DNA from 2 places in the Delftia sp. BGA-UO-ETr-SB1 genome. Region 2 is predicted to be linked to the other one. Evidence: predicted binding sites of a transcription regulator. Region 2 holds the regulator's gene; the other holds the start of a gene.
What was found. The regulator FNR, encoded in region 2, switches genes on or off when oxygen is low (the NO sensors DNR and NnrR bind a similar motif). The targets are predictions, from matches to a motif close to TTGATNNNNATCAA.

Region 1 (14,783 bases), 1.5 Mb from region 2:
ACGCCCATCACCCAGGCCATGTAGGTCATACGCAGCGCCCACGGCAAGACGCCCCGGTGGAGTCCACCGGGGCGTCCCGAAGAAGGGGCAGCAGGAATCATCTGCCGCGCAGCTGGGTCAGACGCGCTCTGCCACCCAGGCCTGCACACCGGCCAGCGCCGCGGGCAGGCCCGAAGCGTCCGTGCCGCCGGCCATGGCCATGTCGGGCTTGCCGCCGCCCTTGCCGCCGACCTGGCTGGCCACGAAGTTCACCAGATCGCCAGCCTTGAGGCGCGAGGTCTCGGCCTTGGTCACGCCTGCGGCCAGTTGCACCTTGTCGCCATCGACGGCGGCCAGCACGATGGCTGCGGCGCCCAGCTTGTCCTTGAGCTTGTCCATGGTGTCGCGCAGGGTCTTGGCGTCGGCGCCTTCCAGCCTGGCGGCCAGCACCTTGATGCCCTTGACGTCCACGGCCTGGCCGGCCAGCTCGTCGCCCTGGCTGGAAGCGAGCTTGCCCTTGAGCGCAGCCACTTCCTTCTCCAGCGCGCGGATCTGCTCCAGCGCACCGCCGATGCGGGTGTTCAGCTCGGCCGTCGGCGCCTTCAGCGCGGCGGCGGCCTGGTCCACCGTGGATTCCAGCGATTGCAGGTAGGCCAGCGCGTTCTCGCCGGTCACCGCCTCGATGCGGCGCACGCCGGCGGCCACGCCGCCTTCGCCCACCACCTTGAACAGGCCGATGTCGCCCGTGCGCTGCACGTGGGTGCCGCCGCACAGTTCGCGGCTGCTGCCGATGTCCAGCACGCGCACGGAGTCGCCGTACTTCTCGCCGAACAGCATCATGGCGCCCGTGGCCTTGGCCGATTCGATGTCCATCACGCGCGCATCGGTGGGCGTGTTGGCCAGGATCTCGGCGTTCACGCGGCGTTCGATCTCGCGGATCTCTTCAGCGGTCACGGGCTGGTTGTGGGCAAAGTCGAAGCGCGTGCGCTCGGCGTTGACCAGCGAGCCCTTTTGCTGCACGTGATCGCCCAGCACTTCGCGCAGGGCCTTGTGCATGATGTGCGTGACCGAATGGTTGCGCATGGTGGCGGCACGCAGCTGCGTGTCCACCTCGGCCTGCACGGCATCGCCCACCTTGAGGCTGCCGGACTCCAGCACGCCATGGTGGCCGAACACATCGGCCTTGATCTTGAGCGTGTCCTCGACCGCAAAGCGTGCGCCCGCAGTGCTGATCACACCCTGGTCGCCCACCTGGCCGCCGGACTCGGCGTAGAAAGGCGTGGTGTCGAGCACGACCACGCCGCTCTGGCCTGCCTTGAGTTCCTGCACGGCGCTGCCTTCGGCATACAGTGCCACCACCTTGGCGGCCTCGGCCAGCTTCTGGTAGCCCGTGAAGGCATTGGCATCGCCCGTGTACTCCAGGGCGCGGTCCATCTTGAACTTGCCTGCTGCGCGGGCCTTGTTCTTCTGCTCTTCCATGGCAGTCTGGAAGCCCGCCTCGTCCACGCTCAGGCCGCGCTCGCGGCAGACGTCGTTGGTCAGGTCCAGGGGGAAGCCGTAGGTGTCGTGCAGCTTGAAGGCCACGTCGCCGGGCAGCACCTTGGCGCCACCGGCCAGCGCTGCGTCCAGGATTTCCATGCCGTTGGCCAGGGTCTCGAAGAAGCGCTCTTCCTCGACCCGCAGCACTTCGGTGATGCGCGCTTCCTGCTCGCGGATCTTGGGATAGGCATCGCCCATCACGGCCACCAGGTCCTTGACCAGCTTGTGGAAGAACGGGGTCTTCTGGCCCAGCTTGTAGCCGTGGCGGATGGCGCGGCGCACGATGCGGCGCTGCACGTAGCCGCGGCCTTCGTTGGAGGGAATCACGCCGTCGGCCACCAGGAAGGCGGTGGCGCGGATGTGGTCGGCGATCACCTTGAGCGAGGGGGTCTCGATGTCGGTGATGTGCGTCTCGCGCGCAGCGGCCTTGATCAGCGCCTGGAACAGGTCGATCTCGTAGTTGCTGTGCACATGCTGCAGGATGGCGGCCAGGCGCTCCAGGCCCATGCCGGTGTCCACGCAGGGCGCGGGCAGCGGCTTGACGTTGCCCTGCTCGTCCATGTCGAACTGCATGAACACGTTGTTCCAGATCTCGATGAAGCGGTCGCCGTCTTCGTCAGGGCTGCCCGGAGGGCCGCCGGCCACGTGCGCGCCGTGGTCGTAGAAGATTTCCGAGCAGGGGCCGCAGGGACCGGTGTCGGCCATCATCCAGAAGTTGTCGCTCTTGTAGCGGCCGCCCTTGTTGTCGCCAATGCGGATCACGCGCTCGGGCGGCAGGCCGATTTCCTTGGTCCAGATGTCATAGGCCTCGTCGTCCTCGGCGTAGACCGTGGCCAGCAGGCGTTCCTTGGGCAGCTTGTAGACCTCGGTCAGCAGCTCCCAGGCCCACTTGAGCGACTCGCGCTTGAAGTAGTCGCCGAAGGACCAGTTGCCCAGCATCTCGAAGAAGGTGTGGTGGCGGGCCGTGTAGCCCACGTTTTCCAGATCGTTGTGCTTGCCGCCTGCGCGCAGGCAGGTCTGCACCGAGGTGGCGCGCTTGTAGGGGCGCTTGTCGGTGCCCAGGAACACGTCCTTGAACTGGACCATGCCCGAGTTGGTGAACATCAGCGTCGGATCGTTGCCGGGCACCAGGGGGCTCGACTCCACGATGGTGTGGCCCTTGGATGCGAAAAAGTCCAGAAAGCTCTTGCGAATGTCGGCAACGGTGAAAGTGGGTGTGCTCATGGTGTCTAGGAGTTCGGAGCGCGCACGCGGGGCGCTGTCCCTGGCGGGAGGGTGTCCCGTCGGGACCAACGCGCATTATAGGTTTGCCCCATGGTTGCGGCAGCGAGCCCTGCCTGGCCTCCATCACGCACGTGGCCAAAGAAGGCCTCTCCTCCCATCTGCCCGAGCGCGCAACAGCGGCGCGCGACTGGCCGGTCCACGGCGCCTGCAGCTGTGGGTGGCGCCCCATCCGGGCCGCAGGGCCGACATTCTTGCGCTGGAGAAATGGCTGGTGCAGGAGATGGGGGAGATGGCTAGCACAGGCGATCTCGCCGTTCCCTGATCCCGCTCAGACTGCGCGCGATGGGCGCCCTGGATAATCGCCAGCCGGAACCACAGCAAGCACACCATGGCGCAACCACAGACACCCGAGCCCCATTCCAGCGAACCGGCCACCGCTGCCAGCGCCAACGGATCCGATCCGGCCAAACCGCCAACACCGCCGAAACCGCCCAAGCCACCAAAAAGCCGCATCGTGCCCTGGCTCATCGGCCTGCCCGTGGCCTTCTTCGCTGTGCTCATGCTGGCTGGCCAGTTGCTGTCCACGCCCGAAGGTGAGGCGCGCTGGGTGGAGCGCGAAACCATCAAGATCTGCCGCAAGGAAACCGCGCGGCCAGAGGCCGAGCGCAAGACGCAGCAGTTTGAATCGGTGCAGGACTGCGACAGGCTCGAATTCGACTTCAAGCAGCGCTACGGTGAAAACCCCTGAGGCGAAGTCACAACGAAAAAGGCCGGCAGAGCCGGCCTTTGATTTGCTGCGCCCGTTCAGTCGCGCGTCTCGATGGCGCGGTTGATGCCCAGCGCCGCCAGCGTGCACAGCGCACCCGACAGCAGATAGATCCCCAGCGCCACCAGTCCGAAGCGCGAGGACACGCCCAGGGCCACCAGCGGAGCGAATGCCGCGCCCACCAGCCAGGCCATGTCCGAGGACAGAGCAGCACCCGTGTAGCGATAGCGTGAGGGGAAGTTGGACGTCACCGTGCCGGCCGCCTGGCCATAGGACAGGCCCAGCAGGATGAAGCCGACGATGATGAACACGTTGTTCCCCATCGTTCCGCTGCCCAGCAGCCAGGGCGCCAGGAAGCTGAAGATGCCGATCAGGCAGGCCATGGTGCCCAGCGTGTTGCGCCGGCCCACACGGTCGGCCAGCCAGCCCGAGACCATGATGGCGGCAGCCGCACAGAAGGCGCCCACGATCTGCACCCCGAGCACATGGGTCACCGACTGGTCCGAGTACAGCGAGATCCAGGACAGCGGGAAGATGGTCACCAGGTGGAACAGCGCAAAGCTGGCCAGGGCGGCAAACGCGCCGATCACCACGTTGCGACCCTCGTCGCGCATCAGCGGCAGCACACCCATGGGCTCCAGCTCACGCTGCTGCAGCAGTTCGGTGTAGGACTGGCCCACGACCAGGCGCAGCCGGGCAAACAGTGCCACGACGTTGATGGCAAAGGCCACGCAGAAGGGATAGCGCCAGCCCCAGCTGAGGAACTCGTCGGCTCCCACATGGGCGTAGATGAAGGCAAACAGCCCTGCCGCGAGCACGAAGCCCAGCGGCGCGCCCAACTGGCCCATCATCGAATACCAGCCCCGCCGGTTCTTGGGCGCCGACATGGCCAGCAGCGACGGCAGGCCGTCCCACGAGCCGCCCAGCGCAATGCCCTGGCCTATGCGCAGCAGCGCCAGCACGATGATGGCGTTCACCCCCGCCTGCTGGTAGCTGGGCAGGAAGGCCATGCCCACGGTGCACACGCCCAGCAGAAACAGCGCCAGTGTCAGCTTGGTCGCCCGCCCCCAGCGCCGCTGCACGGCCATGGACAGCGCCGTGCCCAGCGGCCGGGCTACGAAAGCCAGCGAGAAGATGGCGAACGACATCAGCGTGCCGTCGAGCTTGGAAAGGTAGGGAAACAGCAGTGCCGGGAAGACCAGCACGCAGGCGATGCCGAACACGAAGAAGTCGAAGTACTCCGAGGATCGCCCGATGATCACGCCGACGGCGATTTCGTTGGGCGTGACATCTTCGTGGGTGTCGGCGCGGGACAGAGATTCTTTGCTCTCATAGCTTCCGCCGGGGAAGCTTGCAGTTGTGTCGAGGCCGCTCATAGATGGATGCTCCTTGTCTCGTCTCACTGACAGCTCTGTTCTACGCCCTCGCTTGATCTGGCGCAAGGCGGTTTCCACCTCGACCGGCCTCGGTGTTTGTCCTGCTGCGCGCGACGCGAAAATGCGGCCTCCGGACCGCCAGGCGCCTGCCGTGCACCCGCCCAGGTAGCAGAAAGTTCCCGGGTTCTCCTTGACGTTGGACAAAATGTCCAATGGACAAATTTATACTTCGTAATACATTTGCCCGGATCTTGTAATCCGCGTTTCTATGTAAACGCGCTCTTGTTGCGCCCCTAGCATGCTAAAAATCAAGGAACTCCGTGGGCCTGCGTGGCTCACCGCGGCCGCTTTGACAGCCAGTCTCACTGGCTGCAGCAAAGCCGTCGTGCTCAACCCCGCCGGCGACATCGCCGCGCAGCAAGGCAACCTGGTGGTCACGGCCACCTTGCTGATGCTGATCATCATCATCCCGGTGATCATCCTCACGCTGCTTTTCGCCTGGAAATACCGCCAGTCGAACACCGAGGCCCACTACGACCCCGAATGGCACCACTCCACCACGCTGGAGCTGGTGATCTGGTCCGTGCCGCTGATGATCATCATCGCGCTGGGCGCCATCACCTGGATCAGCACCCACAAGCTGGACCCCTACCGTCCGCTGGACCGCGTCTCGGCCACCAAGCCGCTGAGCACCGATGTCAAGCCGCTGGAGGTGCAGGTCGTGGCCATGGACTGGAAGTGGCTGTTCTTCATCCCTGAAAAAGGCATCGCCACCGTCAACGAGCTGGCCGCTCCCGTGGATCGTCCCATCCACTTCAAGCTGACCGCCACCTCGACGATGAACTCCTTCTACGTGCCTGACCTGGCCGGCATGATCTATGCCATGCCCGGCATGCAGACCGAGCTGAACGCCGTGATCAACAAGCCCGGCGTGTTCCACGGCCTGGCATCGCACTACAGCGGCGCCGGCTTCTCGGGCATGACGTTCAAGTTCCATGGCCTGAGCAACGAAGAGTTCGACCACTGGGTTGCCAAGGCCAAGTCCGAAGGCAAGGCCCTGACGCGCGATACCTACCTGAACCTGGTCAAGCCCAGCGAGCGCAACCCGGTCGAGCGCTTCGCCACGGTGGACGAAGGCCTGTACGACAAGGTGCTCAACCGCTGTGTCGAAGAAGGCAAGATGTGCATGCATCACATGATGGCCATCGACGCTGCCGGCGGCGAAGCCTATCTCAAGGCCGTGGGCATGAACCTGCCCCAGGATGTGTGCACGGTGCAAAACGCCGACCGCGTCGTGGCCTTCCTGGACCAGCGCGACGGCTCCGCAGCCGCTGCGCAGCAATAAGCAGTTAGCGGACGCGGACGACGGCCAGACCGCCGCCCGCTCCCATCACGACCTAAGAGACTCGATATGTCTGAACATACCTCCCCGGCACAGGCCCACTGGCTGCTGGGACGCATCACTTGGGACTCCATCCCGATGGCGCATGAGCCCATCGTGCTGGCGACCTTCATCGCCGTGGTGCTCGGCGGCCTTGCCGTGCTGGGCCTGCTCACCAAGTTCCGCCTGTGGGGCCCGCTGTGGCGCGACTGGCTGTGCAGCATCGACCACAAGAAGATCGGCATCATGTACATGATCCTCGGTCTGGTCATGCTGCTGCGCGGCTTTGCCGACGCGCTGATGATGCGCCTGCAGCAGGCCATGGCCTTCGGCGACAACCTGGGCTACCTGCCTCCGCACCACTACGACCAGATCTTCACGGCCCACGGCGTGATCATGATCTTCTTCGTGGCCATGCCCTTCGTTACCGGCCTGATGAACTATCTGGTGCCGCTGCAGATCGGCGCCCGCGACGTGTCCTTCCCGTTCCTGAACAACTTCAGCTTCTGGATGACCACGGGCGGCGCCGTGCTGGTGATGATCTCGCTGTTCCTGGGCGAGTTCTCCACCTCCGGCTGGCTGGCACTGTCCAACCTGGGGGCGCAGAACCCCGGGGTCGGGCTTGACTACTACATCTGGGGATTGCAGGTGGCCGGCGTCGGCACCACGCTGTCAGGCATCAACCTGATCGTGACCATCATCAAGATGCGCGCACCCGGCATGAACCTGATGAAGATGCCCGTCTTCACCTGGACCGCCCTGTGCACCAACGCGCTGATCGTGGCCTCGTTCCCCATCCTGACCGCAGCCCTGGTGCTGATGTCGCTGGACCGCTACGTCGGCACGAACTTCTTCACGAACGAGCTGGGCGGCAACCCCATGCTGTACGTGAACCTGATCTGGATCTGGGGCCACCCCGAGGTCTACATCCTGATCCTGCCCTGCTTCGGCATCTTCTCGGAGATCGTCTCGACCTTCAGCCGCAAGCGCCTGTTCGGCTACACCTCCATGGTGTACGCGACGGTGTGTATCACCATCCTGTCCTACCTGGTCTGGCTGCACCACTTCTTCACCATGGGCTCCGGCGCCAGCGTGAACACCTTCTTCGGCATCACGACGATGATCATCTCGATCCCGACGGGCGCCAAGATCTTCAACTGGCTGTTCACCATGTACCGCGGCCGCATCCGCTTCACGGTGCCGATGCTGTGGACCGTGGGCTTCATGTGCACCTTCGCCATCGGCGGCATGACCGGCGTGCTGCTGGCCGTTCCCCCGGCCGACTTCGTGCTGCACAACAGCCTGTTCCTGATCGCCCACTTCCACAACGTGATCATCGGCGGCGTGGTGTTCGGCGTGTTCGCCGGCATCAACTTCTGGTTCCCCAAGGCCTTCGGCTACAAGCTCGACGAGTTCTGGGGCAAGTGCTCGTTCTGGTTCTGGCTGGTCGGCTTCTGGGTCGCCTTCACACCGCTGTACGTGCTGGGCCTGATGGGCGTGACACGCCGTGCCAACCACTTCGAGGACCCCTCGCTGCAGATCTGGTTCGTGATCGCGGCCCTGGGCGCCGGCCTGGTGGCACTGGGCATCGGCAGCTTCCTGATCCAGCTGGTGGTCAGCTACTTCAAGCGCGACCAGCTGCGTGACGTGACCGGCGACCCATGGGAAGGCCGCACGCTGGAGTGGGCCACCTCCTCGCCCCCTCCCCAGTACAACTTCGCCTTCACGCCCGTGGTGCATGAGATCGATGCCTGGTGGGACATGAAGAAGCACGGCTACCAGCGTCCGCTGACCGGCTTCAAGCCCGTCCACATGCCGTCCAACACCGGCGCCGGCGTCGTGATCGCCGCGCTGTCCACGGTCTTCGGCTTCGCGATGATCTGGCACATGTGGCCCCTGGCCATTGCGTCGTTCGCCGCCACCGTGCTGGCGTCGATCATCCACACGTTCAACTACAAGCGCGACTACTACATCCCCGCCGCGGAAGTCGCGGCCACGGAAGAACTGCGCACACAACAGCTGGCACGTCATGTCTGATACCCGTTACACCGCAGGCGGCGCTGCCGCCCTGGCCCCGCGCGAGTACCACCTCGCCGAGGAGCCCCATCCCGAAAACGGCACCGCTCTGGGCTTCTGGCTCTACCTGATGAGCGACTGCCTGATCTTTGCAGCGCTGTTCGCCACCTATGGCGTGCTGGGCCGCAACTACGCTGCAGGCCCCACGGGCGCCCAGCTGTTCGACCTGCCCCTGGTGGCGATGAACACGGCCTTCCTGCTGCTGTCGTCCATCACCTTCGGCTTCGCCATGCTGCAAAAGCAGCAGGGCAAGCTGGGCGGCACCCAGCTGTGGCTGGCCATCACCGGCCTGTTCGGCCTGTGCTTCCTGGGCCTGGAACTCTATGAGTTCTCCCACCTGCTGCACGAGGGCGCGGGCCCGCAGCGCAGCGCCTTCCTGTCCTCGTTCTTCACGCTGGTGGGCACCCACGGCCTGCACGTGAGCTTCGGCCTGATCTGGCTGGTCACGCTGATGATCCAGATCAACAAGCACGGCCTGACGCACGAGAACAACCGCCGCCTGATGTGCCTGTCGATGTTCTGGCACTTCTTGGACGTGGTCTGGATCGGCGTCTTCACTTTTGTTTACCTGATGGGGGTGCTGTAAATGGCTGCACACGACATCCACGCCGGCCATGGCCACGGTCACCACGACCATCATGGCCATGACGATCACCACCACGACGCAGGCCCGCACAGCACGTTCTCGGGCTATATGTGGGGCTTCGTGCTCTCGATCATCCTGACGGCCATCCCGTTCTGGCTGGTGATGAGCAATGTCATCTCGGACCGTGCAACGGCCGTGATGGTGCTCGGCGGCTTCGCCGTGGTGCAGATCCTGGTCCACATGGTCTTCTTCCTGCACATGAACGGCAAGATCGAAGGCGGCTGGACCCTGCTGTCCACCATCTTCACCGTGGTCTTCGTGGCCATCGGCATTGCGGGCACCCTGTGGGTCATGTTCCACATGAACACCAACATGATGCCCCAGCACACCATGCCGGCCGACCCCGCCGCGCAGACGGCTCCGGCCTCGGTCACGCCTTGACCGCATCCGGAAACTCCGGGCCCTCCAGCCACGCCGGCGCATCGCGCCGGCGTGGCCCACTCGCTCAGGCGATGCTCATCTCGGTGGGCATCGCCTTGTTTTTGGGCTTCATCTTCCTGGGCAGCTGGCAGGTCCAGCGCCGTGCCTGGAAGCTGGACTTGATAGAGCGCGTGGACCAGCGCGTGCACGCCGCGCCCGCTGCCCTGCCCCCGCCCGCCGAATGGCCGCAGATCACGGCCGCCGACCACGAGTACCGCGCCGTGCAGGCCAGCGGCCACTGGCTGGCCGGCAAGACCGTGCTGACCCAGGCCGTGACCGAATTGGGCGCCGGCTTCTGGGTGCTGACGCCGCTGCAGATGGACGACGGCAACCAGGTGCTGGTGAACCGGGGCTTCATTCCCACAGCGCAGCGCGCGCGCTGGCAGGATCAGCCCGCACAGGCACCCCAGGACCCGGTGACGGTGGCCGGCCTGCTGCGCATCAGCGAGCCGCGCGGCGGCTTCCTGCGAGAGAACGATCCCGCGCAGCAGCGCTGGTTCTCGCGCGATGTGGCGGCCATTGCACAGGCCCAGGGCCTGGACCATGCAGCCCCCTACTTCATCGACGCAGGCCTGCCGGGCCAGCCCGTGGCAGACGGCACCTGGCCGCGCCCGGGCATGACCGTGATCCGCTTCCCCAACAGCCACCTGGTCTATGCGCTGACCTGGTACGGGCTGGCGCTGATGGTGGTCGGCGCGGCCTGGCTGGTCAGGCGCAATGACCGGCAGGCAAGCAGCAAGCCGTAAAGCCGTAAAGCCGTAGAGCCGTAGAGCCGTCGCTCCAGGCAACAAGGCCACCGATGACATCGGTGGCCTTTTTTACGCCAGTCCTCTACAAGACCCTGCCGCGCCACGGCTGCCTGCGGTAGCGCACAATCGCCCGCGTGAATTCGCCTTCAGAGTCCCTGTTCCGCGTCGAGCGCACCACCGAACGCCAGAACATGCAGCTGCTGATACAGCTGCGCTGGTTTGCCGTGGTCGGGCAGGTGATCACCATCTCCCTGGTGCACTACGGCTTCGGCATCACCCTGCCGCTGCCGGCCATGGCCCTGGTGCTGATGGCCAGCGTCTTCACCAATCTTGGCTACATCTACTGGTACCGCAGCCACCGCCGCCAGATCTCGGCGCGCAACCTGTTCCTGGCCCTGCTGGCCGACGTGCTGGCCCTAGCCATACAGCTGTATTTGAGCGGCGGCGCCAGCAATCCCTTCATCTATCTGTTCCTGCTGCAGGGCATTCTGGGCGCCGTGCTGCTCAGGCCCGTGCACGCCTGGATCATCGTTGCCAGCACCTCGCTGTGCACCCTGGTGCTGGCCATCGTGCACTGGCCCCTGCCCATTGGCGCGGCGGGACCGGACGGGCTGCCCGGCCTGTATGTGAGCGGCATTCTGATCAGCTTCGGGCTGACCACGGTGCTGCTGGTGGTCTTCCTGCGCCGCATCGTCTCCAACCTGCGCCGGCGTGACGCACGGCTGGCCAACATGCGCCAGCGTGCCAGCGAAGAGGAGCACATCGTGCGCATGGGCCTGCTGGCCACGGGCGCGGCGCACGAGCTGGGCACGCCGCTGTCCACCATGTCCGTCATCCTGGGCGACTGGCAGCGCATGCCCGCCATCACGCAAGACCCCGACCTGCTGGCCGACCTGCAGGAAATGCAGCAGCAGCTGCTGCGCTGCAAGTCCATCGTCTCCAGCGTGCTCATGTCGGCCGGCGAGACCCGCGCCGATGCGCCACAGGCCACCACGCTGCGCGCCTTCATGGACGGCGTGGTCGCGCACTGGCAGTCACGCCATGCCGTGGAGCATTTCGACTATGTACAGGCCGGCGAGGACTTCCCCATTCTTTCCGATACCGCGTTGCAGCAAATGGTTTGCAATGTGCTCGACAATGCGGCCGAAGCCTCACCCCGCCATGTGGCGCTGCACCTGGCCGTGCGCACCGGCATGCTGTGCATCACCGTGCGCGACAAGGGACCGGGCTTTGCACCCGCCGTGCTGGAACAGCTGGGCCAGCGCCATATCTCCACCAAGACGGAGCGCCCGGGCCGGGGGCTGGGCCTATTCCTGGTGCTCAACGTTGCGCGCTCGCTGGGCGGACGCGTTCAGGTGAGGAACACCCCGCCGCGGGGCAGTGAGGTGGAGATCCGCCTGCCCCTGTCATCGATTGCCATTGAACCCGGCGCCTGAAGCGGCGCCCACAGGAACCCGAATCGCCCATGGACAGCTCCCGCCTCCTGCTGCTGGTTGAAGACGATGCGACCTTTGCGCGCACGCTGACGCGCTCGTTCGAGCGGCGCGGCTACCGCGTGCTGCAGGCCGCCAGCGCCGAGGAAGTGCGCGAGCTGCTGCAGACGCACTCGCCGCAATACGCCGTCATGGACCTCAAGCTGGCGGGCAACGCGTCGGGCCTGAGCTGCGTGCAGATGCTGCACCAGCACAGCCCCGAGGCGCTGATCGTCGTGCTCACAGGCTATGCCAGCATTGCCACGGCCGTGGAGGCGGTCAAGCTAGGCGCATGCCACTATCTGGCCAAGCCCTCCAACACCGACGATATCGAGGCCGCCTTCGGCCGCCTCGAAGGCCGCACCGACGTGGAACTGTCGCGCAACCCCACCTCCATCAAGACGCTGGAGTGGGAACACATCCACGAAACCCTGGCCGAGAGCGATTTCAACATCTCCGAAGCCGCCCGTCGCCTGGGCATGCACCGGCGCACGCTGGCGCGCAAGCTGGAGAAGCGGCAGATCAAGTAAGGCGGCAGGCACCAAAAGGCAAACCGGGCCTCAAGGGCCCGGTTTGTCATTGCGCGGCCATGGCCCTCAGGCCATCAACCCATCAGCCCAGCCAGAGGTAGTGATCGACCAGCAGCGCCAGGAACAGCACGCTCAGGTGGATCAGCGAGAAGCGGAATGTCTTGCGCGACAGCTGGTCCGAGTAATTGCGCCACAGTGCAAAGGCATAGGCACAGAAGCCCACGCTCAGCACCACGGCCACCACCAGGTACAGCCAGGAACTCATGCCGTACATGAAGGGCAGCATGCAGGCCGCAAACAGAATCACCGTGTACAGCAGGATCTGCAGCCGCGTGTACTCGCTGCCATGCGTCACGGGCAGCATGGGCAGGCCGGACTGGCGGTAGTCTTCCACGCGATACAGCGCCAGCGCCCAGAAATGGGGCGGTGTCCACAGGAAGATGATGAGGAACAGAATCAGCGCCTCGGGACCGACCTGGCCCGTCATCGCGGCCCAGCCCAGCACGGGCGGCATGGCACCGGAGGCGCCGCCGATCACGATGTTCTGCGGCGTGGCAGGCTTGAGGATCACCGTGTAGATCACGGCATAGCCCACGAAGGTGGCCAGCGTCAGCCACATGGTCAGCGGGTTGGTGCACAGCAGCAGCACCAGCGCGCCCAGCGTGCACAGGATGGCCGAGAAGGCCAGCGCCTGCTGGCTGCTCAGCTCGCCGCGCGCAGTGGGCCGCCAGGAGGTGCGCTTCATGCGCGCATCGATATGGCGCTCCACCAGGCAGTTGAAGGCGGCAGCCGCGCCCGCCACCAGCCAGATGCCCAGGCAGGCCAGCGCCATGTGCAGCCACTGGTCGGCGTTGGGCCAGCCCGGCACTGCCAGCACCATGCCGATCAGTGCGCAGAACACGATCAGCTGCACCACACGCGGCTTGGTCAGGGCATAGAACTGTGTCCAGCGCGAGGGCTCGACACTCAGGGAAGCTTGTTTACTCATGCAATCTCTCCACGGGCAACCGGCAGACCGTCCCGCAGTGCGCCCGGGCGGCTGGCCGCCAGGCACCAAACAATCACTGTCACCAGCGCAGCTGCGCCGCCCGTATGCAGCACCGCGGCCACCAGCGGCCAATCGAGCACCACGTTCGACAGGCCTGTCAGCACCTGCAGCACCAAAAACGCACCCAGCACGCGGCGCTGCGACGCCAGTGCGGGCACTTCACCCAAACGCCACCACAGCCCGGCCAGCGCAGCCACCACCACATAGGCCGCCAGGCGGTGCAGATAGTGGATGGCCGTGAGGCCCGCAAAGCTGATGTTGCTGCCGTCCTGCAGCAGGCCCAACGGACGCCAGATCTGCAGCGCCTGCGAAAAATCCATGGCCGGCCACCAGCTGCCCTGGCAGGTCGGGAAACTGCTGCAGGCCAGCACCGCATAGTTGGTGCTGACCCAGCCGCCCAGCGCCACCTGCAGCACCAGCAGCGCAAGACCCAGCCACAGCCCCGCGCGCAGCGCGGGCGAAATCACGGTCGCCCCTTGCTGACGCGCAGCACGGCTCAACCCCACGGCGGGCACGCACAGCAAGGCCAGCAGCCCCGTGCCGCCCAGCAGGTGCAGGGTCACGATGGCCGGAAAAAGCTTCATGGTCACGGTCCAGGCGCCAAAGGCGCCCTGCAGGCAGACCCAGAACAGCGCCAGCGTGGGCCACCACGGACTCAGGGCACCGCCTGCGCCCTCCGCCCCTGTACGTTCGGCCCCTGCGCCACCCGCCCTGCCCAGGCGCCGCGCGCGCCGCCAGGCCATGATGGTCATGGCGATGATGAGCACGCCCACGGTGGTTGCCAGATAGCGGTGGACCATCTCTATCCATGCCTTGCCATGCGTCACCGGCCCGGTGGGCATGGCGGCCTGGGCCTCGGCAATCTGCGCGCGGGCGCCCATGGGGCTGGCGCTGCCATAGCAGCCCGGCCAGTCGGGGCAGCCCAGGCCGGAATCGGTCAGGCGGGTGAAGGCGCCGAACAGTACCAGATCGAAGGTCAGGAACAGCGTGAGCACCGACAGCGCCTGCAGCCGCTTGAGCGAGCCGCCGCTGCGGTTGCGCAGCCACACCCAGGCCAGGGGGCCCAGCGCCAGCAACAGGCCCAGCAGCATCAGCTCCAGAACGGGGGCCAGATCGTACAGCGCCTGTTCGCTCACGCCCGCCCTCCGCAGCGCGGCGTGCACCACACGGCATGGCCCCCGGGCAAGCCGAAAGGCAATGCCGCAGGCGCATCCGGTTGGCGACAGCAGATCTTCATAAATGAGAGCAATTTGACGAGAAGGCTCAGCCCCATGCGCGAGATTGGATCGCAGGCCGGGCCTACAGAGAATCAGGACATGCACCCAGATACCGGCTGCGGGACCGCGCCCCATGCACAAGGCCCGCCAAGCGGGCCCGGTCGCTGCAACTTTCAGAGCAGCATGTCTTTGATATGAAACAATTCTACTTGGCTGCGAACCGCTCAATCGCCCACGCATGCAGTGCCCCTAGATCGCAGCCAGCTTCTTTTGGCCGGTGCGATGCGACTTGGGCCTGGCGCACACGAATTTCCACAGGACCCTGTCCAAGGCATCGGCGGCCCAGCTTTACACGACTGC
Region 2 (14,783 bases):
ACTTGCCGCTTTTCTGGCCGCCCAGAATGAGTTGGCTGCGCGCAAGCGAATAGGTGGAGATCTGGTCGGTCATGACGCCTGGCCTGCGGGAATGTCAGCGCCCAGCAGCGCCGCCACGGCGCGTGGCTGCGAGGCAAACCAGGCATGGAAATAGCTGGCGTGCACGCTGCCCTGGCGGTACAGCGCCTCGCCCCGGTCGGGCTGGGGAGCCTGGCCGGGGCGGCTGCTGCGCCCGGCCTCGGCCATGGACGTGTCCAGCCGGCTGTAGTGGAAGGTATGGCCGCGCAACAGGCCCCAGGGCGTGGGCAGTTGCTGCATGCCCAGGCCGGCCAGGCGTGGCTGCATGCGCGCATGGCCGGGCAACAGGCCCCAGAGGTCCGTGGTCCGGCCCGCAGTGTCGGTCAGTCGTTCGCACAGCGCGAGCATACCGCCGCACTCGGCCCAGACCGGCCGGCCGGCTGCCACGTGGGCGGCAATGTCACCGCGCAGCGCGGCATGGGCGGCCAGCGCGTCCAGGTGCAGTTCCGGATAGCCGCCGGGCAGCCATAGCGCATCGCACTGCGGCAGGCGCTCTGCGGCCAGGGGCGAGAAGAAGGCAATCCGCGCACCCATGGAACGCAGGCAGTCGAGGTTGGCCTGGTAGATGAAGCTGAAGGCCGCATCACGCGCCACCGCCACGGTGCGGCCCGCCAGCCAGGGCTGCACGGCTTCGGCAGGTTCCGGGCACGGTTCAAAGTCCACGGACCAGTCCTGCCAGCTGGCGCCCTGCCCGGCTTCGGCCTGCCAGGGCAACTGGCCCAGCGGCGTGGCCAGCAGAGCATCGGCGGCCACGTCCAGGCGCTGCAGGGCATCGTCCAGCTCATGCGCGGCGACCAGGCCCAGGTGCCGCTCGGGCAGCAGCGAGGTGGCGCCTGCACCCTGCACCCGCGCCAGCGCGCCCAGCCACAGCGAAGGCTCGCGCAGGCCGGCACGCAGCAGGTCGGCATGGTGGGCGCTGCCCACGCGGTTGGCCAGCAGGCCGGCCCAGCGCAGGCCAGGCCGGTAGTGCTGCAGGCCATGGGCCAGTGCGCCAAAGGTGCCGGCCATGCCCGAGGCGTCGATCACGGCCAGCACCGGCAGGCCCAGCCGCTCGGCCACATCGGCCGCGCAGGGTGTGCCGTCGAACAGGCCCATGACGCCTTCCACCAGGATGAGGTCGGCCTCGCAGGCGGCGGCGTGCAAGCGCGCGCGCATGTCAGCCTCGCCCGTCATCCACAGATCGACGCTGTGCACGGGCGCGCCGCTGGCCAGCTCGTGCCAGTGCGGGTCCAGGAAGTCAGGGCCGCACTTGAACACGCGCACGCGGCGCCCCTGGCGCGCATGCAGCCGCGCCAGCGCAGCCGTCAGCGTGGTCTTGCCCTGGCCCGAGGCCGTGGAAGTGATCAGCAGCGCCGGGCAGCGTGCCCCGCCCCGGCCAAGGTCAATATTCATGTGTATTTGTTTGCTCCGTGCGACGCTGCCTTGAACCGGCCGCTCCGCCAACGCGGCGCATTGTAGTGCGCACCCCCGCCGTATCCGCACCCGACCCGCACCGCGCCCGCAACCAATGCTTACGCATTACACCCCGCCGAAGCAGACGCGTCCTACACATGGCGCTACGATTTTGTGAGACAGTCTGCCGCCTGCGCTCGAATACCTGAGCACGGCGCTGACGTCAAGCCTTCTAAGCCCCCCTGCTATCAGGTTTCCTCGGATACTTCCACGGAATGCGCTCACTTCGTTCGCACGTCCTACAATCTCAGCGTCTATGACCTCCCAGACTTCCCTCGACCACATTGCAGAGCGCGTGGAGCGCCTGCTGGTTCGCCACGAGGAACTGCAACGCACGAATGCGCTACTCGCCGAACAGGTGGCGGCCCTGACCCAGGAGCGTGATTCACTGCGCTCGCGGCTCAACGCCGCACGGGCCCGCGTCGATGCCCTGATCGAGCGCCTGCCCTCCAACCAGGGGGCTTGACCCCCTTCGCAACCGCCGACGCCCCGAACGCCCATGAAGCAGATCGAAGTGCAAATCCTGCAGCAAAGCTATGTGCTGACCTGCCCCGATGGCCAGGAAGAGCGTCTGCTCGAGGCCGTGCGCCGTGTGGACACGGCCATGACCCGGATCCGCGACAGCGGCAAGGTCCGCTCGCGCGAGCGCGTGGCCGTGCTGTCCGCGCTGAACATGGCCTTCGACGTGCTGGACCGCGAAGCGCAGGAAAGCGCCATGGCCACGGCCCAGGCCGAAATGCAGTCCCTGCATGACGAGGTCACGTCGCAGCATGCCGCCCAGTCCCTGCCACCCGAGCCCAGCCCCGAGGAACTGGCCGAGCGCCAGCGCCAGCAGGCCCTTGCCGAGCAACTGGTGCTGCGCCTGGACCAGGCCCTGGAAAGCGATGCACGGCTGCTCTGAGCCGCCACAACCCCGCCCATGCAACGGCCTCTTCGGAGGCCGTTTTTCATGGCATCGGCCATGTCAATGGAAAGTCCATGCCGTTCAAAGAACTTGATTGCGGGCCTGCCCAATCGCCGTAGAATGGAGGCGTCTGCAAACCCGCCGGGCTTTATAGTTCCTTGGACCAATGCTCTATGAGCCCGGGCTTGGTACATTGCCATTCGAGCGTGATCGTCTCGCGTTAGATGAACCCAACGTCTGGCTGCCCTTGCCCCCCTGAACCCCGGTTCAGGATGACGGCCCGGTGGTCTTTGCAGACACCTGATTCCAACCCGGCGCACCTCCACGGTGCGCCGGGTTTTTTGTTGCCCTCCCCTCCCCGCCCATCCACTACCGACCTTCTGCCGCATGCCTGACCTGCTGTTTCTCGAACTGGCCCTGCTGGGCCTGTGCTCCGGTTTCCTGGCCGGCCTGCTGGGAGTGGGCGGCGGCATGGTGCTCGTGCCGTTTCTGACCTACTTCCTCGACAAGCGCGGGGTCGGCCCCGACCTGTCCGTGAAGATGGCGATCGCCACGGCCATGGCCACCATCGTGTTCACCTCGATCTCCAGCCTGCGCGCCCACCATGGGCGCGGCGCCGTGCGCTGGGACATCGTGCGCAGCCTGGCGCCGGGCATCATCACGGGCGGCCTGCTCGCCAGCCTGGGCGTTTTCGCGCTGCTGCGCGGCAAGTACCTGGCACTGTTCTTTGGCGTGTTCATCGGCTACATGGCGCTGCGCATGCTGCGCAGCAACAGCCAGCCCACGGCCACGCGCGCCCTGCCCGGCCCGCTGGGGCTGTACGGCGCGGGTACGGGCCTGGGCTTCATCTCGGGGCTGGTGGGTGCGGGCGGGGCCTTCATCAGCGTGCCCTTCATGATGCGCTGCTCGGTGCCCATGCACATGGCAGTGGGCACCAGCGCGGCACTGGGGTTTCCGATTGCCGTGGTGAATGCGGCGGGCCTGATCTTCACCGGCGCGGGCGACGCCGGGCGCCCCGAATACTCGCTGGGCTACCTGTGGCTGCCGGCCCTGCTGGCCCTGGCCTGCTGCAGCGTGCTGACGGCACCGCTGGGGGCACGGGCCGCGCACCGGCTGCCCGTGGGCCAGCTCAAGCGCATCTTTGCCACGCTGCTGTTCGGCCTGGCGGCCTACATGCTCTGGAAGGGCTTGAGCGCAGGCAGCTGAGCGCTCGCGGCCTGGGCCATTCTCTGCCGGTAGGCGATGGCGCCAATGCCGGCGCGCTGGGCCTGCAGGCATTCGCCGAACTGCTCGCGCGGCAGGCCAGGCGCACACAGAAAGCCCTGGAAGTAGTGGCCCTGCATGCGGTGGATGGCCGTCAGCTGCTCGTGCGTTTCCACGCCCTCGGCCACGATCTCCACGCCCAGCGCCAGACCCAGGCTGATGATGGCGCCGACGATGGCCTGGTCGCCCTCGTCGCTGGGCAGGCCGCGCACGAAGCTCTGGTCGATCTTGATCTTGGAGATGGGCAGCTTCTTCAGGTAGGCCAGGTTGGAGTAGCCGGTGCCGAAGTCGTCAATCACCATGCCCACGCCGAGATCGGCGATCTGGCATACGCGCAGCGCCATGTCCTGGGCGTCCTGCAGCAAGATGCTTTCCGTCAGCTCCAGCTCCAGCAGCTGGGGTGTCAGGCCGTAGCTGCGCAGCAGCTCGGTCACCCGCTCGACAAAACCTGACTGGCGGAACTCCAGCGCCGACACGTTGACCGAGACCTTGATGGGCATGCCCTGCTGCTGCCAGCGTGCAGCCTCCTGCACGGCCTGCTCCATGACCCAGGCGCCCAGCGTGACGATGTAGCCCGACTCCTCGGCCAGCGGGATGAAGACACCCGGCGAGACCACGCCGAATTCGGGATCGGTCCAGCGCAGCAGCGCCTCGGCCGCGACGATGCGGTCGCTGTCTATGTGCACCTGGGGCTGGAAGTAGACCGCCATGCGGCCATGCTCCAGCGCCTGGCGCATGGCGTGCTCCAGCTTCATGCGCGACAGCAGGCCGGCGCTCATCTGCGGCTGGTAGAAGCTGAAATGGCCCCGGCCCCGTTCCTTGACGCGGTACATGGCGGTGTCGGCCTGGCGGATCAGCTCATCCAGCGTGAGGCCATCGGCCGGGTACTGGGCCACGCCGATGCTGCACTGCACGGAGAAACCCAGGCCGTCGAGCAGGAAGGGGCGCTCCATCTCCTGCAGGATGCGCTTGGCCACCGAAGCGGCCAGCTCGGCGTTGCAGCCCTGCAGATAGAGCACGAACTCGTCGCCACCCAGGCGGCACAGGATGTCCACGGGCCGCATGCAGTCACTCAGACGCTGCGCGACCAGCTTGAGCACGCGGTCGCCGAACTGGTGGCCCAGCGAGTCGTTGATGATCTTGAAGCGGTCCAGGTCGATGAACAGGATGCTGAACACCGTGCCGCCTGCGCGCGCGGCCTCGATGGCTGCATCCACGCGCTCCGTCAGGTTCAGGCGGTTGGGCAGGCCGGTGAGCGCGTCGCTGTAGGCCAGCTGTTCAATGCGCTGCTGGGCCACGCGCTGCTGCGTGAGGTCGCGCATGAAGCCGATGCTCTGCACCACGTCGCCCTGCGCGTTGCGCAGCGGCACCCAGGACAGGCGCACGGCGCAGCGCGCGCCGCCGGCCTGGCGCAGCCACAGGTCGCCCTCCCAGAAGCCGCCCTGGTGCCACTGGATGCGGGCCAGGTCGCCCAGGGTGTCGGCCTGGCCTTCGGAGGCCTCGAACAGCGACTCCACCGTGCGCCCCTGCACGGGCATGCCGCCCAGCAGGCGTTCGCAGGCCGGGTTGGTGCGGGCCACATCCATGTAGCCGTCGGCAATGAAGATGCCGTCCAGGCTGGATTCGAAGACGCGCGCTGCCAGCTCCAGGCCCGCCTGGGTCTGGGCCTCGGCCGTGATGTCGCGGAAGGAAAAGATCCGCCCCATGGGCAGGCCCCGGCGCAGCTGGGGCACGGCGCGGCGCTCCAGGATGCGGCCGTCGCGCAGGTCCAGCACGTCGGCCGCCTCCATCAGGGGCTGGGCCGACAGCAGCTTCAACTGGCGCGCATAGGATTCGGCATCGCGCACCTGGCTGGCCAGGTGGTCGAGGATGGCCACGTCGTTGCGGCGCACCAGCAGCGCCTCGGGAATGCCCCAGAGCGTGGCAAAGCGGTGGTTGAAGGCGCGGATGCGGCCATCGGGATCGCAGACCAGGATGGCGTCGGCCGCGGACTCCAGCGTGGCGCGCAACTCGCCCAGCAGGCTCTCGAACTCGGCCTCGTGCAAGGCCTGCTCGCGCCGGTCCAGCATGCTGACCAGCAGCACCTCGCCGTCGAGCGCGCGCACGCGCATCTCCACGGGCGCCAGCTGGCCATCGGCGCGGCGCACCTCGGCAATGAACTGGGCTCCGGCCTGCCAGTTGAAGGGATCGCTCCAGAAAGCCTGCTGCTGCGGCGTGGCGGCCAGCACCTGCACGGGCAGGCCCGGGGCCGCATCGGCCTCATAGCCGGTGACGGATTCGCTGGCAGCGTTGGCGCGCAGCACCTTCAGGGTGCGCGCATCGATCAGCCACAGGGCCTCCTGCAGTGCATCCAGCAGGCGGGGCCAGGCGCGGTTGAGCGCTTGCTTGTTCAAGACGCCACCTTCGGTGGATCCAACTCCACCGCCCGTTCAAAGTAATAGCAGACACGCCGGCGCGGCGACAGGTAGTCCAGCGCATCGCGCGGCAGCTGCGCGGGCGCCACTCCCCGGCGTATGCCCAGCTCGGGAAACAGCTCCAGCGCCAGCACGGGCGCCTGCGCGGCGGGCACGCCGGCATCGTGCACCATCACCGAGGGTTTGAGCGGGCGTGATGCATTCACGGACATGACCATGGCATGGCGCCCATCGGTCAGCTCCACCACCGAGCCCGGGGGGAACACACCCATCATGCGGATGAAGCCATTGAGCACGGGCGCGGCGAACTTGTCGCGCAGCCGGCTGAACAGCATGGACAGGGCCTCGTGCGGCGTATGCGGCGTCTGCGCATCGCCGGGATTGCACAGGCGGTCGTAGCTGTTGACCAGGGCCAGGATCTGGCCCGTGAGTTCCATGTCTTCGGCCACCAGGCTCAGCGGGAACCCCGTGCCGTCGGCCCATTCATGGTGCTGGGCGATGGCCGTGGTGACCTGGGCCGACAGGCCCATGCGCATGGCAATGGCCACGGATTCGCCCACATGGCGCTCGTAGCGCTCGCGCAGGGCGTCGGGCACGGAAGGCTCCAGGGCCAGGCCGTGCATGCCTTCGACACCGGCCACGGGCTTGCCCGCGTCATGCAGCAGCGCCGCCAGGCCCAGGTCGCGCAGCAGCGATTCCTGCAGGCCCAGGGCCCGGCCCAGCAGCAGGCTGAGCACGGTCACGTTGACGGCATGCACGCTCTGGCTGCTGCCCACGCCATCGGACAGCAGGTGAATGGCCACGTCCTGCGGGCCCGCCAGTTCGGCCAGGCAGCCATCGACCAGGGCCTCGGTGGGCATGCGCGCCTGCTCGGGCGCGCTGGCGATGGTGGTCTCTATGGCCACATAGCCGCGCTCCACCTTCTGAAAGCGCGCATTGCAGTCCTCCAGCCGGCCGCGCCAGTCGGGCACGGACAGCAGCAGCGGTGCTGGCGCAGGTTCGGTGGGTGCAGGCTCGGGGGCCACCACGACGGGCGGCAGCTCCTGCGGCGGCGGGGTGCGCACCTCGGCGGGCCAGGTGTCGCTTTTGTGCGGGACACAGCGCACCACCTCCAGGCCCAGGGATTTCAGGGTCTGGATCTGTGCGCTGGAGGTGATCTTGAAGCTGCTGACCGGAAAGGGATGGTTCAGCCACCCAACATCGAGCTGGACAAACATGCCCGGACGGAGGTCTCGGATATCGATGAGGACGGAATGGTTCACGCGCGGCAACGGCCCCGAGGCTGAAGGAATCGGCAATATGTAAGCCGATGATTCGGGCATTATCTCCAGTTCTGAGGGCCTCGCAGCCAATCCGCGGCCCCAGGTGCCAAGTCTGGCCTCAGCTGTTGCTCAACGGCACCAGAGGCTGGGCTTGTAGATCAGGTCCATCCACAGCGCCCAGACGGCCACGCCCACCAGCATCAGGCCGGCCAGGCGCGTGCCCCATTCGGCGCGCAGGCCGTTCAGGCGCTGCCGGCCCAGCCGCCACAGCCAGGGGCCGGCCACCAGCCACAGCCCGCTGCCCACGCCAAAGGCCGCCATGGCCAGCGCGCCCTGCAACGGGCCGCCGCTGAGCGCGGCGACCAGCACGGCCGAATACAGCAGTCCGCAAGGCATGAGCGCCCAGGCATAGCCTGCCGCCAACGTGCCGCCCGGCGCCGACACCCAGGGCTGCACGCGCCGCCAGGCAGCGCGGCCGGCAGACTCCAGCCAGGCGGGCTGGCGGGCCTGCACCATCATGGCAAGGCCCCAGGCCATCACGGCGACATGGGTCAGCGTCCAGAACGGCTGCAGCGCCGTGGTCTGGCTGGTGATCCAGGACAGGCTCTCCATGGCCAGGGCCGAGGCAGCGCCCAGGCTGGCATAGCCGGCCAGACGGCCGCCGTGGAACAGCGCCGTGCGCAGCCACAGCCGGCTTTGCAATCCATGCACTGCCACCACCTGCGAGCCGCCGCCCTGCCCCGCCCCACCCGTGACCACGCCGCAGGGCGCAGCGCACATGGCAAGGCAATGGGGCCCGCCGACGAGCCCCATGATCAAAGCGGTCCAGAGCAGCGACAACAGCATGGGGCCTAGATGATCCTCGAAAACCGCGCCCGGTTCTTGTCCGCCTGCAGATATCGGTCAAACAGCATGGCCACGCCGCGCACGAAGTACCAGCCCATGGGAGTGACCTGGAAGCCCTCGTCGCTGATCTGCACCAGGCCCTTGGCCTGCAGGTCCTCCAGGGCCGCCATCTCGGGCGCGAAGTACTCGCGAAAGCCCAGCAGCCATGCCTGCTCCATGGGCTCGAACAGCACGGCGCCCTGGCACATGATGGCCATGATGACGGCGCGGCGCACCAGGTCGTCGCGCGACAGCGCCAGGCCCCGCACCACGGGCAGGTGGCTGGCGTCGATGGCGTCGTAGTACTCCTCCAGCGTCTTGGCGTTCTGGCTGTAGCTGGCACCCACCTTGCCGATGGCCGACACGCCCAGCGCAATCAGGTCGCAGTCGGGCTGGGTGCTGTAGCCCTGGAAGTTGCGGTGCAGCCGGCCCTGGCGCTTGGCCACGGCCAGCGAGTCCTCGGGCAGGGCGAAGTGGTCCATGCCCACGTAGACATAGCCACCGTCCATGAACGCGGCGATGGAACGCGACAGCATGGCCAGCTTGTCGGCCCCCTGGGGCAGATCCTCGGCCGCAATGCGCCGCTGCGGCTTGAAGCGCTCGGGCAGGTGGGCATAGGCATAGAGCGCGATGCGGTCGGGCCGCAGCGCGTTGACCTGGGCCAGCGTGCGCTCGAAGGATTCGGGCGTCTGCTTGGGCAGGCCGTAGATCAGGTCCACGTTGATGGAGGCAAAGCCCAGCTGCCGCGCGGCCGCCACCAGCTCGAACACCTGCTCTGCCGGCTGCACGCGGTGCACGGCGATCTGCACCTGTTCGTCGAAGTCCTGCACGCCGAAGCTCAGGCGGTTGAAGCCCAGCTCCTTGAGCACGGCCAGGCGCTCGACGCTGACGGTGCGCGGATCGACCTCGATGGAGTACTCGCCACCCGGCTCCAGCTTGAAATGCTCGCGCAACAGGCCCATCAGCGTGCGCAGCTCGTCGTCGGAGAAGAAGGTGGGCGTGCCGCCGCCCAGGTGCAGCTGGCTGACGGTCTGGCCCTTGCCGCAATGGGCCGTGTGCAAGGCCATCTCGCGCGCCAGGTAGTCCAGGTAGACGGCGGCGCGATCGTGGTGGCGCGTCACGATCTTGTTGCAGGCGCAGTAGTAGCAAAGCGACTCGCAAAAGGGCACGTGCACATACAGCGACAAAGGCATGGCACGCGCTGCGGTACTCGATTTGCGTTGTTGCAGCGCCAGGATATAGTCCTCTGCACCAAAGGCCTCGACAAAGCGGTCGGCGGTAGGGAACGAGGTGTATCGGGGCCCCGGTACGTCAAAGCGACGCAGCAGCTCTGGGGTGACAGCGGTCATGGGTTTTTTCCTCTAATACCTCGACTGTGCCGCAGCACATCGGTCATGTCCTTGACTCATATCAAGAGTTGTTTGAGGGACTGCTGCGACAATTTGATCCAACTCATCGCAATCCACGAGGTCACCGCCGGCACGCTGTGTGCCGCTGATGTTTATCACTCCATGAACCTTCAGACCATCAAAGCCTCCTGCTCCAACTGCAACCTGCGCGAACTGTGCATGCCCATGGGCCTGGATGCCGAGCAGATGCAGCGCATCGACGACATCGTGGCCACGCGCCGCAAGGTCAAGCGCGGAGGCCTGCTGTTTCGCAACGGCGAGACATTCACCTCGCTGTACGCCATCCGCACCGGCTTCTTCAAGACCTGCGTGGCCACCGAGGACGGACGCGACCAGGTCACGGGCTTTCAGATGGCCGGCGAGATCATCGGCCTGGACGGCATCGTCAACGACCACCACACCTGCGATGCCGTCGCGCTGGAAGACGCCGAAGTCTGCGTCATGCCCTTCGACAAGCTGGAAGACCTGTCGCGCGAGGTCACGGCCCTGCAAAACCATGTGCACAAGGTCATGAGCCGCGAGATCGTGCGCGAACACGGCGTGATGCTGCTGCTGGGCAGCATGCGCGCCGAGGAGCGCCTGGCCGCCTTCGTGCTCAACCTGGTGCAGCGCCTGCATGCGCGGGGCTTTTCCAAGTCGGAACTGGTGCTGCGCATGACGCGCGAGGAAATCGGCAGCTACCTGGGCCTGAAGCTGGAGACGGTGAGCCGCACCTTCTCCAAGTTCGCGGACGACAACATCATCGAGGTGCGCCAGCGCCATCTGCGCATCCTGGACACGGAGGCGCTCAAGCGCATCGTCAACAGCCAGCAGTGCCAGTGAGCCTGCGAGGGCGGCAAGCATTCATCCGCCAATGAACAAGGCCCGCGACAGCGGGCCTTGTTCATTGCGGCGGGCTCTCGCTCAGTCCCGCCCCAGCCCCTGCATGGCCAGGTCCGGGTCGGGCTCGGAGACCACGCCGTCATTGAGATCGCGGGCCGAGCGGCCCAGCATGGTGGTCATCAGGCTGGAGAGCATGGTCACGCCCCAGAAGGCGAAGAAGGCCAGCGTGTAGATGCCCTGGCGCGACCAGCCCAGGTCGCCGAGCCAATGCAGCTCCAGCGGGTCCACAAAGGCAAAAACCAGCATCTCCATCACGGCGGCTGCCAGAAAGGCAGGCCAGGCAATCCACATCCAGCGTTGGGCCAACATCAGCGATCTCCTTGTGCTGTCGAGGGGTCGCCTTCATTGTGCGCCGCGCCAACGCATGGCGCCAAGCCCCGCAGCGCCCTGCACGCCTGTAGGAAACCCTCACCCGTCGCGCATGCCGGAGATGCGATCCGCCATGCAAAAAGGCCGCGACTGCGGCCTCTTGCAGGGGTGCACGGCGATCAGCGGTCCGTGGGGTGATCGTGCGCGGGCGTGGCCGCATGGTTGCGGCCGGTGACGGCGGGCGCCATGCTCTTGGGCACTTCGCGCATGCCATCGGCACGCTCGTTGATCGTGATGCCGTTGCGGTAGTAGTCGGGGTCGATCACGGGATCGGCGCCATTGATGGCGATGATGGCCGTGATCACGGCAGCGACCACCACGGCCGCCGGGCCGGCCACCACCAGCCAGACATGGCCGAACTTCCACCAGGGCTTGCCGGCGTCGGGGTGCGAGGGAGCCTGCGCGGGCGCGGACACTGCGGGACTGGAAGACATGGGAAACCTCTTTCTTTCAGGCGGCAGGCGCGGACCGTGCCGCGCCTGCCAGGAACATCACCGGGGCACCAGGAAGACGGCCTTTTCGGACGCGCGTCCCGCGCCTGAATGCACGGCATCGATATCGAAGAATACGGTGTGCGAGCCCGGCTCGGCCGAACCGTAGGGAATCTGCAGGCGCGCCGCAATGCCGCGCGTCTCGGCCGGGCCGACCTCGACTTCCTGCTCGGACGCCAGCTCCAGCCCATCGAGGCCATGGGCGCTGATGCGGTAGCGCTGGGCCTGCTCGGTGGCATTCATGATCTGCAGGCGGTAGACATTCTCCAGCTTGCCGCCCGCCACGATGCGCGACAGCGAGGCGCGGTCGCGGATCACGTCCACCTTGACCGACTGGCGCAGCGCAAGGCTCACGATCATGGCCACGCTCAAGCCGATCAGCACGGCCGAGTAGATCAGCACGCGCGGACGGAAGATGCGGCGCAGCACCTGGGCACGCCGCCACAGGCCGGCCATGGCGTTCTGCGTGGTCAGGCGGATCAGGCCGCGCGGGTACTCCATCTTGTCCATGATGGAATTGCAGGCGTCTATGCACAGGCCGCAGCCAATGCATTCGTATTGCAGGCCGTTGCGGATGTCGATGCCCACGGGGCAGACCTGCACGCACATCTTGCAGTCGATGCAGTCGCCCAGGCCCTGGGCCTTGTAGTCCACCTTCTTGGTGCGCGGCGCACGCGGCTCGCCCCGGCCCGTGTCGTAGCTGACGATCATGGTGTCCCGGTCGAACATGGCGCTCTGAAAGCGCGCATAGGGGCACATGTACTTGCAGACCTGCTCGCGCATGTAGCCCGCGTTGCCATAGGTGGCAAAGCCGTAGAACAGCACCCAGAACATCTGCCAGCTGCCCTGCAGCGCCAGCAGCTCGCCGCCCAGTTCGCGGATGGGCACGAAGTAGCCCACGAAGGTGAAGCCGGTCCACAGCGCAATGGCGATCCACAGCAACTGCTTGAGCGACTTCTTCCAGGCCTTCTCGAAGGTCCAGCCGTTCTTGTCCAGCCGCATGCGCGCGCTGCGGTCGCCTTCGACCTTGCGCTCCACCCACATGAAGATCTCGGTATAGACCGTCTGCGGGCACGAGAAGCCGCACCACAGGCGCCCGGCCACGGCCGTGAACAGGAACAATGCCAGCGCCGAGATGATCAGCAGGCCCGCCAGGTAGATGAAGTCCTGCGGGTACAGCACCAGCCCGAAGAGATAGAAGCGCCGCGTTCCGAGGTCGAACAGCACCATCTGGCGCTGGCCCCACTCCAGCCAGGGCAGGCCGTAGAAAACCAGTTGGGTAAGAAACACCAGGGCCCATCGCCAGCGTGCGAAGACACCGCTGATGGAGCGCGGGTAGACCTTCTTTTCCGACTCGAACATCGACACCAGCTCGCCCGGATCAGGCGTGGCCGGCGTGATCGGAATGACTTTGCGGGGAGGCTTCCCGGTGTCATCCCCGCTCTCGGGCTTCATGGTGGGTTCCTTTGTTTTTTTGAAATATCTGAAAACTCAAAACGCAAAAAGGCGGCGCCGCAGCGCCGCCCCCGTGCTTACTGACGGACTGCGCCGTCTTTGTGCGACATGCCCCAGACATAGGAAGCAAGCACCGCGATCTGCGCCTCGGTCAGCTTGTCCTTCTGGGCAGGCATCTCGTTGTGCTTGCCGTTGTTGATCATGGCCGTGATGGCGGCCTCGCCCCAGCCGTGCAGCCAGATGTCATCGGTCAGGTTGGGCGCGCCCAGGGCCTGGTTGCCCTTGCCGTCCATGCCGTGGCAGGCAGCGCAGGCCGTGAACTTGGACTTGCCCAGCGAAGCCTTGAGCGAGTCGTGCGGGCTGCCCGACAGGCTCAGCACATAGTGCGAGAGATTGCGCACATCGTCGGGCGTGCCGACGGCAGCGGCCATGGGCGGCATGATGCCGATGCGGCCGCCCGTGATGGTTTCCCTGATCTTCTCGGGCGTGCCGCCATGCAGCCAGTCGCCATCGGTCAGGTTGGGGAAGCTCTTGCCGCCGCGTGCATCCGAGCCGTGGCACTGTGCGCAGTTGTTCATGAACAGGCGCTCGCCGATGGCCATGGCCTGGGGGTCCTTGGCCATGTCTTCGGTGCTCATGCTCGTGAACTTGGCGTACAGCGGCTCCAGGTCCGCGCGGGCCTTGGCCATCTCGTTTTCATAGGCGCCCAGCTGCGTCCAGCCCAGCTTGCCCGCGAACGAGCCCAGGCCCGGATAGGCCGCCAGGTAGGCGAAGCCGAACACCGAGGTGATGATGAACAGCCACATCCACCACTTGGGCATGGGGTTGTTCAGCTCGCGCAGGTCCTCGTCCCAGACGTGGCCCGTGGTGTTGTCGGCCGAGGGGACCACCTTCTTGCGTGCGGTGAGATACAGCAGCAGCAGGCAGCCGATGATGCCGCCCAGCGTGATCGCCGTGACATAGATCGACCAGAAGTTGTTTACGAAATCGCTCATGGGAAGTTCTCGTTCTGGTGGAGGGACTCAGTCTTGCTCGAACGGCAGCTGGGCGGCCTCGTCGAAACGGGCCTGGTTGCGGCGGGCGAACGCCCACCACCAGATGCCGATGAAGCAGGCCAGCGAGGCCAGCGTGGCCACGATGCGCATGGTGGTGATGTCCATGTCGCTCTCCTTTACTTGACCGAACGGCCCAGGACCTGCAGGTAGGCGATGACGGCGTCCATTTCCGTCTTGCCCTTGACCTGCTCGGCAGCGCCGCTGATTTCCTCGTCGCTGTAGGGCACGCCCACCTTGCGCAGCGCGCTCATGTGCTGGGCGACCACGGTGTCATCCACCTTGTTCTTTTCCAGCCAGGTGTAGGCAGGCATGTTGGACTCGGGCACCACGTCGCGCGGGTTGTTCAGGTGGATGCGATGCCATTCGTCGCTGTACTTGCCGCCCACGCGGTGCAGGTCGGGACCCGTGCGCTTGGAACCCCACTGGAAGGGGTGGTCATAGACGAACTCGCCAGCCACCGAGTAGTGGCCGTAGCGCATGGTCTCGGCGCGGAAGGGGCGGATCATCTGCGAGTGGCAGTTGTAGCAGCCCTCGCGCAGATAGACGTCGCGGCCCATCAGCTGCAGCGGCGTGTAGGGCTTGAGGCCCGCCACCGCTTCCGTGGTCGACTTCTGGAAGAACAGCGGAACGATTTCCACCATGCCGCCGACGGCTACCACCAGCAGGGTCAGCACGATCAGCAGGAAATTGTTGGTTTCCACCTTCTCGTGGGAAAAGCTCTTGGGAGCGCTATTGTTGTGATCGGACATGAGTAATGCTCCTAGACGCTCAGGCGTGGGCCACGACGGCAGGCACGGCCACCTTCACCGAACGGCCCGAGATCGCGGTCTTCCAGGTGTTCCACAGCATGACCAGCATGCCGCC

Region 1: cyoA (ubiquinol oxidase subunit II) is a predicted target of FNR. The motif match lies at 5,075-5,088, and genes of this name have one in related genera.

What each region holds. Positions count from the first base shown of each region.
Region 1 covers NZ_JCAQOW010000004.1:1,643,649-1,658,431, forward strand. The annotation lists gene AC57B5_RS08060 (ABC transporter substrate-binding protein) at 1-29, opposite strand, end outside; gene alaS (alanine--tRNA ligase) at 118-2,742, opposite strand; gene AC57B5_RS08070 (hypothetical protein) at 3,131-3,490, shown strand; gene AC57B5_RS08075 (MFS transporter) at 3,547-4,884, opposite strand; gene cyoA (ubiquinol oxidase subunit II) at 5,183-6,229, shown strand; gene cyoB (cytochrome o ubiquinol oxidase subunit I) at 6,296-8,302, shown strand; gene cyoC (cytochrome o ubiquinol oxidase subunit III) at 8,295-8,927, shown strand; gene cyoD (cytochrome o ubiquinol oxidase subunit IV) at 8,928-9,368, shown strand; gene AC57B5_RS08100 (SURF1 family protein) at 9,440-10,153, shown strand; gene AC57B5_RS08105 (ATP-binding protein) at 10,291-11,592, shown strand; gene AC57B5_RS08110 (response regulator transcription factor) at 11,622-12,158, shown strand; gene cyoE (heme o synthase) at 12,241-13,146, opposite strand; gene AC57B5_RS08120 (COX15/CtaA family protein) at 13,143-14,342, opposite strand.
Region 2 covers NZ_JCAQOW010000004.1:159,938-174,720, reverse strand. The annotation lists gene AC57B5_RS01300 (bifunctional adenosylcobinamide kinase/adenosylcobinamide-phosphate guanylyltransferase) at 1-73, opposite strand, end outside; gene AC57B5_RS01295 (cobyrinic acid a,c-diamide synthase CobB) at 70-1,470, opposite strand; gene AC57B5_RS01290 (hypothetical protein) at 1,787-1,996, shown strand; gene AC57B5_RS01285 (cell division protein ZapA) at 2,030-2,431, shown strand; gene AC57B5_RS01280 (sulfite exporter TauE/SafE family protein) at 2,822-3,640, shown strand; gene AC57B5_RS01275 (bifunctional diguanylate cyclase/phosphodiesterase) at 3,604-6,090, opposite strand; gene AC57B5_RS01270 (cyclic di-GMP phosphodiesterase) at 6,087-7,433, opposite strand; gene AC57B5_RS01265 (sulfite exporter TauE/SafE family protein) at 7,503-8,219, opposite strand; gene hemN (oxygen-independent coproporphyrinogen III oxidase) at 8,225-9,607, opposite strand; gene fnr (fumarate/nitrate reduction transcriptional regulator Fnr) at 9,770-10,489, shown strand; gene AC57B5_RS01250 (hypothetical protein) at 10,571-10,858, opposite strand; gene AC57B5_RS01245 (FixH family protein) at 11,038-11,352, opposite strand; gene ccoG (cytochrome c oxidase accessory protein CcoG) at 11,410-12,864, opposite strand; gene ccoP (cytochrome-c oxidase, cbb3-type subunit III) at 12,942-13,859, opposite strand; gene AC57B5_RS01230 (cbb3-type cytochrome oxidase subunit 3) at 13,887-14,024, opposite strand; gene ccoO (cytochrome-c oxidase, cbb3-type subunit II) at 14,036-14,668, opposite strand; gene ccoN (cytochrome-c oxidase, cbb3-type subunit I) at 14,688-14,783, opposite strand, start outside.